Regions from separate parts of the Arthrobacter tumbae genome, predicted to be linked through region 4. Evidence: riboswitches for the same ligand, from Rfam matches in the RefSeq annotation. Region 4 holds a riboswitch; each other region holds the start of a gene.

Region 1 (2,194 bases), 2.7 Mb from region 4:
GACGCCAGTTCAGCGGACTGACGCGGCCAGTAGAGGCGGTCGGAATCCACAGCGGCGATAAAGAACTCGGCCGTGGTGTCAGCGAGCGCAGAGCTGAGACTGCCACGGTCACGGGCAACGTCGTGGCTCATCAACGCTTCGGTGAGGATGACGTAGCTGTTGGCATCGAACCGGCGGACCAGCTTTTCCGCCTGATGATCCAGGTAGCTCTCCACCTGGTACCGGCCGCGCCCGCCCGGCACCGCAGAACCGAATGGCTCCTCCACACCTTGCGCTGCCCGGCCGAACCGGTGCACGAGTTCAGCCTCCGAACGGTACGTGATGTGCGCGATGCGCCGGGCAAGGCCCAGCCCATCCTCGGGACCGGCGCTTCCGTAGTAGTCGCCCCCGGTGAACCGCGGATCGAGGCGGATGGCCTGCACCTGCGTCTGCGCGAAGGCGATCTGCTCCGCCGTGCTCGCCGCCCCGCACGCAATGACAGCGCACCGCTGCACCCGCCGGGGATAAGTGACGGCCCACTCCAGCGCCCGCGCGCCTCCCATCGACCCGCCCAGCACCGAGTGCCAGGAGGAAATGCCGAGCAGGTCTGCGAGCAGGGCCTCGGCGCGGACGGAATCGCGGATGGTGACAAAGGGGAACCGTGAACCCCACGGCAGCCCATTTGGGTCAAGCGATGCCGGCCCCGTGGACCCGTAACAGCCGCCCAGCATATTGATGGACACCACAAAGTAGCGGTCCGTGTCGATTGTCCTGCCCGGACCCACCAGCCCGTCCCACCAACCATCCTCGGCGGACTCACCGCGCGCTACATGCGAACTGCCGGTGAGCGCGTGCTCGATGAGCACCGCGTTGGAGGCATCGGCATTGAGCGTGCCCCATGTCTCGTAGGCAAGGACGACGTCAGGCAGATTCCCGCCCGTTTCCAGCGCCAGCGGGCCGATCCGGAGCCGCTGCACGACGACGCCGTCAACAATCTCCGCTTCCGGCTGCGGAACCGCTGTGGTGATGCCTGTCAAAACCCTGCCGCCTTACTGAATCGCGCTTGCTCCTGCACACTGCGTGCAGGGCCTGGTCGTCACCCGGGGCACCCCGCCGCGAGGGAGGGTTGCCGGACAGCAAGCCGGGGCTGATGGCGGGCAGAACCCGCCGCACTGTCACTCGTTACCTCGTTCAAGCAAACCCGACCAGCCCGGGTGAGAGCAACTATTGTGACGTGCGGTGAAAGTCGGCCGGCGCTCACGAGGGCGGGCGGCGAAACGATGACCCGGCGCCCGAAGGCCGGCGCTCACGATGGCCGGCACCGCCAAAGATGCTTGAGTGGGGCCGCTCTCGTCTATGGGAAAACGGTCGGCCCCACTCAAGGGGGAGGCCCAGTGGGCGTCCCGGGCAGGAAGCTCCGGCGGTCTCGGAACCGGGCTACCTGTCAGAAGCAACTATCCGGCTCTGACCTTGGGTTTTGCTTGTGGCACCCGCCACCTGAATGTGACTTAGGTAACCCTTAGTCGAGGCGTCCATCACAAAGTGCCAAAATGGGGCCATGCGCCTGGATCATGTGTCTTATGCCTGCGAACCCGACGGTCTGACTGCTACTGCGGAACGGATTGCCGACGCCCTCGGTGTTGAATTCGTCAAGGGTGGAGTACACCCGCGGTTTGGTACCCGCAACATGATTGTCCCGTTGGTCAATGGCCAGTACCTCGAGGTCGTCGAAGTCCTCGACCATCCCGCATCGGACAAGGCTCCGTTCGGCCAGGCTGTGCGGGCACGGTCCGAGGCAGGCGGCGGCTGGATGGGCTGGTGTGTTGCCGTTGATGACCTCGCACCGTTCGAGGATCGCCTTGGCCGCAGTGCCGTTCCCGGGAACCGCAAGTTCCCCGACGGGCAGGAGCTGACCTGGCAGCAGATCGGCATCAAGGGCCTCATCGCTGACCCCCAGGTCCCCTACATGATTCGCTGGGACGACGGCACGGAATCCCTTCACCCGTCCCACGCTCGGGCCGCGTCAGCGCGCCTCAGCGCACTGACCATCGCCGGGTCCGCTGAACGCGTCACGGAATGGCTCGGCACTCCCGTCAGCCACCCCCTGGATGACGTCGACGTCGAGTGGATCGCTCCCAACGGCACGCCCGGCATCATGTCAGTAGCGTTCGAAACGCCGAAGGGTGCAGTCCGGATCTAGTGCGGGACTTTCGCG
Region 2 (2,194 bases), 1.2 Mb from region 4:
CGGGGAGAGCTGGCTGTGGGTGGTCGACGCCGGGTGGATCACCAGCGAACGGACGTCACCGAGGTTGGCCACATGTGAGTGCAGTTCAAGGGCATCCACGAAGCGCTTGCCGGCCTCCGCGCCCCCGGCCAGGTTGAAGGAAACGATGGCACCGATCCCCTTGCGGCCGTACTTTCGGCCGCGCTCGTACCAGGCGCTCGAGGGCAGTCCGGCATAGGCGACCGACTCGACGTCCTCACGTGCTTCCAGCCACCGGGCTACCTCCGTGGCGTTGGAGACGTGCCGCTCCATGCGTAGGCTCAGGGTTTCCAGGCCCTGGGCAATCAGGAAGGCGTTGAACGGGGACACCGCGGAGCCGAGATCCCGCAGCAACTGAACCCTGGCCTTGAGGATGTAGGACAGGTTGGCCCCAAGGGCACCGTCGGCACCCAGGTCCCGCGCGTACACCAGACCGTTGTATGTCGGGTCCGGCGTGTTGAAGCCGGGGAACCGGCTGGGATCCTTGGCGAAGTCGAACCTACCGGAATCGACGATTACGCCGGCGATCGCGGTGCCGTGGCCGCCCAGGTACTTGGTGGCCGAATGGACAACGATGTCCGCACCCCACTCCAGGGGTCGGATCAGGTAAGGCGTGGCAAGGGTGTTGTCCACGATCAGGGGCACACCGGCGTCGTGCGCGGTTCGGGACACTCCTTCAATGTCGAGCACGTCCTGCCGCGGGTTGGAAACCACCTCCGCGAAGAAGAGCTTGGTGTTGGGCTGCACAGCGTCCCGCCACTGCTCCAGATTGTCCGGATCCTCCACAAACGTGACGGAAATGCCGAACTTCTTCAGCGTATGGGCGAGCAGGTTGTAGGTGCCGCCGTACAGGCTGGGGCTGGCAACCACGTGGTCACCCGCCTCGGCGACGTTCAGGATGGCGAAGGTCTCCGCCGCCTGGCCGGAGCTGAGCAGCAGCGCGCCCAGTCCGCCTTCCAGGCTGGCGATCCGCTGCTCCACCGCATCCTGCGTGGGGTTTCCGATTCGCGTGTAGATGGGAGCCAGCTCGGCAAGGGCAAACCGGTTGGCGGCGCTTTCGGCGCTGGGGAAGACGAACGACGTGGTCTGGTAGATCGGCAGGGCACGGGCACCCGTGGTGCTGTCCGGTTCCTGTCCGGCGTGAATCTGGCGGGTTTCGAAAGACCATTGGTTGGACATTCAAGGCTCCTTTGGCATGGGCCCGGCATGGTGGGAGCACCGCGGGCCGCGCTTGCCGTCCGGCTGGTGCCGGGCGGCCAGGTCTTCACCCGGAGCACCCCACCGCAGCTGGAGGGTTGCTGGCCAGCAAGCCGGGGCTTCGCGCTGGCACTCATGACCGTGGCCAGTGTAGGCGCAGGAGTATTCCCCCGGCACGAACATGACGTTCCATGTAATCCACGGGTTGAGTTGCTGAAGTTTTTGTCGCCTAGTTGCAGTTAAAAGTGGTTCTAGGTCGCAACTAGGCGACAAAAACGTCAGGGGAGGGTGAGGAGCGCGTACTTCTCCATTGCCTGGCGTGGGGCGTCGGCGTCGACCTCTCCCCGCTTCGCGAGGAGCTGAAGAGTGCGTACGACGACGGAGTGGGAGTCGATCTTGAAGTACCGCCTGGCTGCGGCGCGCGTGTCGGAGAAGCCGAACCCGTCCGCTCCGAGCGTGGCGAAATCCTGCGGCAGGAACTGGCGGATCTGGTCCGGAACGGCCTTCATATAGTCGGTAACGGCCACGATTGGTCCCGGCGCTTCACCCAGCTGCTGGGTGACGAAGGGAACGCGGGCCTCAGCGCCGGGATTGAGGAATGCTTCCTCCTCGGCGGCGAGTGCGTCGCGTCGCAGCTCGGTCCACGAGGTCACCGACCACACGTCAGCCGAGACCCCCCAGTGATCCGTCAGGAGCTCCTGCGCCTCGAGCGCCCAGGGCACTGCTACGCCTGAGGCGAGGATCTGCGCCTTCGGCCGGCCGCCGTCGTCGTCGTCGTTGCCTGGTTTCAGCCGGTAGAGGCCGCGCACCACCGCGTCGGCATCCAACTCCTCGGGCAGCGGCGGCTGGATGATGGGCTCGTTGTAGACGGTCAGGTAGTACATGACATTCGGATCTGTGGAATCCGGGCCATACATGCGTTCCAGCCCCGCGCGCATAATGATGCCCAGCTCATACCCGTAGGCAGGGTCGTAGGTGA
Region 3 (2,194 bases), 1.6 Mb from region 4:
TTGCAGTGTCCGCCATGACCCACGGCTCCAGCGCCAGCAGAAGCCCCGGGCGCAGGACGTATCCCCTGCCGGGCCGTCCAGTGTTTGCCACGTGTGGGTCCTGGTGCATTGTCGACCCGACGCCATGACCCCCGAATTCCGTATTGATCGGATATCCCGCTGCACTGAGGACTGAACCGATGGCAGAGGAGATGTCGCCGATACGCGCGCCCGGTCTGGCGGCGGCAATCCCTGCAGCCAGTGCACGTTCGGTGGCATCGATCATCGCAACGCTCTCCGCCGGCTCTGACTCGCCAACGATGAAGCTGATAGCCGAGTCTGCGACGATTCCGCGCTGGGAGACGGCGAGGTCCAGGGAGAGCAGGTCGCCGTCGGCAAGCGAGTAGTCATGGGGCAGGCCGTGGAGCACGGCATCATTGACGGACGTGCAGATATAAGCGCCGAACGGCCCGCGCCCGAACGGCGGCTCATAGTCGACGTAGCAGGACACCCCGCCTGCCTCAGCGATCATCGCTTTGGTCCACTGGTTGATGTCCAACAGGTTTGTCCCGACCGTGCTGCGGCTCTTCACCGTCTGCAGGATGTTGGCGACCAACGCGCCCGCTTCCTTCGCCCTGGCCAACTCGCTCGGATTCAGAATTTCAATCATGTAGATGACCCTCTCACGCAGCCGATGTCCGGATGGACCACTGCTTTGTTACGACACATATTGCGCCGGCCCCAGGTAAAGGCGTTTAGTGGAATTCCACCATCCCGAGCGGCCGAGAGACCTGGATCGTTGACGCCGCAGCAACCCTTACCTGCTTGCAGGAGAACGGGTGCTACTGCCAGGAGCGATGGAGTCATACATGAGCACCGTTCTTCGAGCGCACCGTACCCAGGCCACTTCCACCGAGGGCAACCAGACACTGCCGCTGACTTTCTCTTCGCTGACCCGAAGTTTCGGGAGCGGTAGCGAGCAGCACGTGGTGCTTCGCGACATCGACCTCGAGGTTGCAGCAGGTGAGGTTCTCGCCATTGTGGGCGCCAGCGGTTGCGGGAAATCGACCCTCCTGCGAGCCGCGGCAGGGTTGGACGCACCCACCAGCGGCGCAGTACTCATCGACGGCACTGCGGTCGACGGGATCGACCCCCGCTGTGCCGTCGCCTTCCAGGAACCCCGTCTCCTCCCCTGGCTCTCGCTGCGGGACAACATCGCAATCGGTCTGCCGAAAGGAACCAGCTCGGCGGCAGGCAAGGCCAAGGTGGAAGAGCTCCTTGGCCTCGTGGAACTGGGCGGCTTCGCCGGTCACCGGCCCCGCGAAGTGTCCGGAGGCATGGCCCAGCGGGCATCGCTGGCGCGTGCACTGGCACGCAACCCGGGTGTCCTGCTCCTCGACGAACCCTTCGGCGCTCTCGATGCCCTGACGCGGCTGAAGATGCAGGACCTCCTGCTGCGTATCCACCAAACCACTCCGACCACGGTCCTGCTGGTCACCCACGATGTCGACGAAGCGCTACAACTCGCCGACCGGGTGATCGTCCTCGCCAAGGAACCGGACCTCCAGGGTGCAACCATCAGCCGCGTGCTGGAGGTTCCGGGTGACCGTCCGCGGGACCGCGGCTCAGCCGAACTTGCCGCGCTACGCAGTTCGCTGCTGAGCAGCCTCGGCGTCGACAGCCACCAGCACTAACCGCGCACCTGCGGTTAGTCCGCAGAGCCGCATCCCGGCGCGTGTGGCGCCCAAACGTGCCGCCACCGCGCCGATACCCCAGAACACAACGCATACCGTCCCCACGCATTCTCCGAAAAGGATCACCATGAAGAGCACAGCCCGTATCCAGATCGCCGCCACAGCCGCCATCGCGGCCCTGACCCTCAGCGGCTGCGTTGCCGGCGAGAACGCCGACGGGTCCGTCGGCGAAGCAGCAGCCCAGACCGGCGGAGAACTGACGGTCGACTTCGCCACCTACAACCCGCTCAGCCTCATCATCAAGGACCAGGGCTGGCTCGAGGCCGAGTTGGAGGACGAGGGCGTCACCGTCACCTGGGTCCAGTCCGCCGGTTCGAACAAGGCCAACGAACTGCTCCGCGCCGGTGAAGCTGATGTTGCCTCAACGGCCGGTTCGGCAGCGCTGATGGCCCGCGCCAACGGCTCACCCATCAAAACAATCGACATCTACTCCCAGCCCGAATGGTCCGCACTGGTCACAA
Region 4 (2,194 bases):
TAGCTCTCCAAGTTTTAGCGTTGCAAGTTTAGCGCTTCAAAGGGAGGGGACATCGGCTATCGGCCGATGTCCCCTCCCTTGCGTTTAAGGACCCTGCACTTAAGGACACCGTCCCTGCGCGGTGCTGACCGTGGGAGCCAGCGCTGAGCGCGTCCGCTTCCGGACCTCCCGCATCTGCGCACCCTGACCATATAGGTTGAAGAGTATGAACCTCCAGAGCTACAACGATGACCTCCGCCTTGCCCATGTAATGGCCGACTCCGTAGACGACCAGACCATGTCCCGGTTCAAGGCGCTGGATCTGGCGGTAGAAACCAAGCCGGATTTCACCCCGGTCACAGACGCGGACAAATCGGCCGAAGAGGCAATTCGCGGGCAACTCTCACGCGCGCGTCCACGCGATGCCGTACTGGGTGAGGAATACGGAAGCAGCGGCGCCGGCTCCCGGCGGTGGATCATCGATCCCATCGACGGCACCAAGAACTTCGTCCGCGGTGTACCGGTATGGGCCACCCTCATCGCACTGGTGGACGAGGGCCGCCCGGTCGTCGGCGTCGTCAGCGCCCCCGCTCTCGGAAAGCGTTGGTGGGCTGCAACGGGAACCGGCGCGTTCATGGGTAAGTCGCTGGCCGCAGCCAGCCGGCTCCGGGTTTCGAGCGTATCCCGTCTAGAGGACGCCTCGCTCTCCTACTCGAATCTGTCCGGCTGGAAAGAGCGCGGCAATTTTGACGAGTTCGTTTCGCTCACCGACTCTGTGTGGCGCACACGCGCCTATGGCGACTTCTGGTCTTACTGCCTTGTAGCTGAGGGTGCCGTAGACATTGCCTGTGAGCCTGAGCTCAACCTGTATGACATGGCGGCGCTGGTCCCCATCGTCACAGAAGCCGGCGGCCGTTTCACCTCACTTGAAGGCGCGGACGGGCCGTTCGGCGGGAACGCGCTGGCCACCAACAGCACACTGCACAATGACGTCCTGAAGATGCTCAACCCGTCGCTGGACGATCTGCTTCAGGAAAGCGCCGGCGCCTGAGTTTATTGCGTAACACAACGGGCGGACGGGCCCAGCCTGCCTTAGTCTGAATTCCTAGGTCACGAGTGCCAGCGTTAAACCCCGGTTTGCTGGCCGGCAACCCTCCTTCCGCGGCGGGGTGCCCCGGGTGACGACCTGGCCGGGCCAGAACGTGGTTCGGCAAGCGCGGGGCCTACCCAGTCAGGTCCCCTGAACCACCGTGGGGTATCTCCTGTGAGCAACACACTTCTTGAGAACGAACTTTCCGCTGCACCGCTGGCGTCAGTGGTGGGCGCTGAGCTTCAGGCGCCGCTGGTTGACGGTACTGCCGTCCGCTACGTGAATCTGGACTATGCCGCTTCAACGCCGGCGCTGCAGCAGGTCAATGATTATGTGCAGAGCGTTCTGCCCTATTACGCGAGTGTGCACCGGGGAGCCGGCTACGCCTCGCAGATTTCCACATCGCTCTACGAGAACGCCCGAAAGACGGTGCGGAGTTTTGTTGGCGGCAGGGAAGATGATGCGGTCATCTTCACCCGCAACACGACCGATTCCCTGAACCTTTTGGCCGGATGCCTGCCGGAAGACGGCGAAGTCCTTTACCTCGATCTGGAACACCATGCCAATCTCCTGCCCTGGCTGCGGCTTCCTCATCGTGGACTCGTCGCCGCGGGAACGATCGAGGAAACTCTCGCCGCTGTGGAAGAGGAACTGGAATCCGGCGGAATCAGCCTGCTTGCCGTAACGGGCGCCTCGAACGTGACCGGCGAAGTTCTTCCCATCGACCGGTTCGCAGCGGCGGCTCATGCGCACGGTGCGCGGATCGTCGTCGACGCAGCTCAGCTTGCTCCCCACCGACGGCTGGATCTACTTCGCGACGGCATCGACTACGCGGCTTTCTCCGGCCACAAAATGTATGCACCGTTCGGCGCCGGCGTTCTGGTCGGCAGAGGCGACTGGCTCGATACCGGAACGCCCCACCTTGCCGGCGGCGGCGCAGTGAAGGCCGTGAAAGTGGATTCGGTGTCCTGGACAACCGGCCCCGCGCGCCACGAGGGCGGGTCACCGAACGTCCTGGGCGCAGCTGCGCTGGCACAGGCAACAGAGGTCATCGCAGCCCTGGATGCGCAGGCCTGGCTGACGCACGAATCAGAACTTAGGGATGCACTCGTGGCAGGGCTCAGC

What was found. A riboswitch is a leader RNA that binds a small molecule or an ion and turns the genes downstream of it on or off. The one in region 4 is predicted to bind S-adenosylmethionine.
Region 1: linked by a shared signal. The riboswitch ahead of metX (homoserine O-acetyltransferase MetX) and the one ahead of JOD47_RS01270 (aminotransferase class V-fold PLP-dependent enzyme) in region 4 are both predicted to bind S-adenosylmethionine.
Region 2: linked by a shared signal. The riboswitch ahead of JOD47_RS07225 (bifunctional o-acetylhomoserine/o-acetylserine sulfhydrylase) and the one ahead of JOD47_RS01270 (aminotransferase class V-fold PLP-dependent enzyme) in region 4 are both predicted to bind S-adenosylmethionine.
Region 3: linked by a shared signal. The riboswitch ahead of JOD47_RS09235 (ABC transporter ATP-binding protein) and the one ahead of JOD47_RS01270 (aminotransferase class V-fold PLP-dependent enzyme) in region 4 are both predicted to bind S-adenosylmethionine.

Annotation. Positions count from the first base shown of each region.
Region 1 covers NZ_JAFBCC010000001.1:2,966,477-2,968,670, reverse strand. The annotation lists gene metX (homoserine O-acetyltransferase MetX) at 1-1,016, opposite strand, end outside; SAM riboswitch class IV at 1,034-1,166, opposite strand; gene JOD47_RS14020 (VOC family protein) at 1,538-2,179, shown strand.
Region 2 covers NZ_JAFBCC010000001.1:1,512,623-1,514,816, forward strand. The annotation lists gene JOD47_RS07225 (bifunctional o-acetylhomoserine/o-acetylserine sulfhydrylase) at 1-1,197, opposite strand, end outside; SAM riboswitch class IV at 1,241-1,356, opposite strand; gene aceE (pyruvate dehydrogenase (acetyl-transferring), homodimeric type) at 1,494-2,194, opposite strand, start outside.
Region 3 covers NZ_JAFBCC010000001.1:1,911,000-1,913,193, reverse strand. The annotation lists gene map (type I methionyl aminopeptidase) at 1-649, opposite strand, end outside; SAM riboswitch class I at 746-843, shown strand; gene JOD47_RS09235 (ABC transporter ATP-binding protein) at 849-1,673, shown strand; gene JOD47_RS09230 (aliphatic sulfonate ABC transporter substrate-binding protein) at 1,801-2,194, shown strand, end outside.
Region 4 covers NZ_JAFBCC010000001.1:270,044-272,237, forward strand. The annotation lists gene hisN (histidinol-phosphatase) at 206-1,030, shown strand; SAM riboswitch class IV at 1,088-1,202, shown strand; gene JOD47_RS01270 (aminotransferase class V-fold PLP-dependent enzyme) at 1,244-2,194, shown strand, end outside.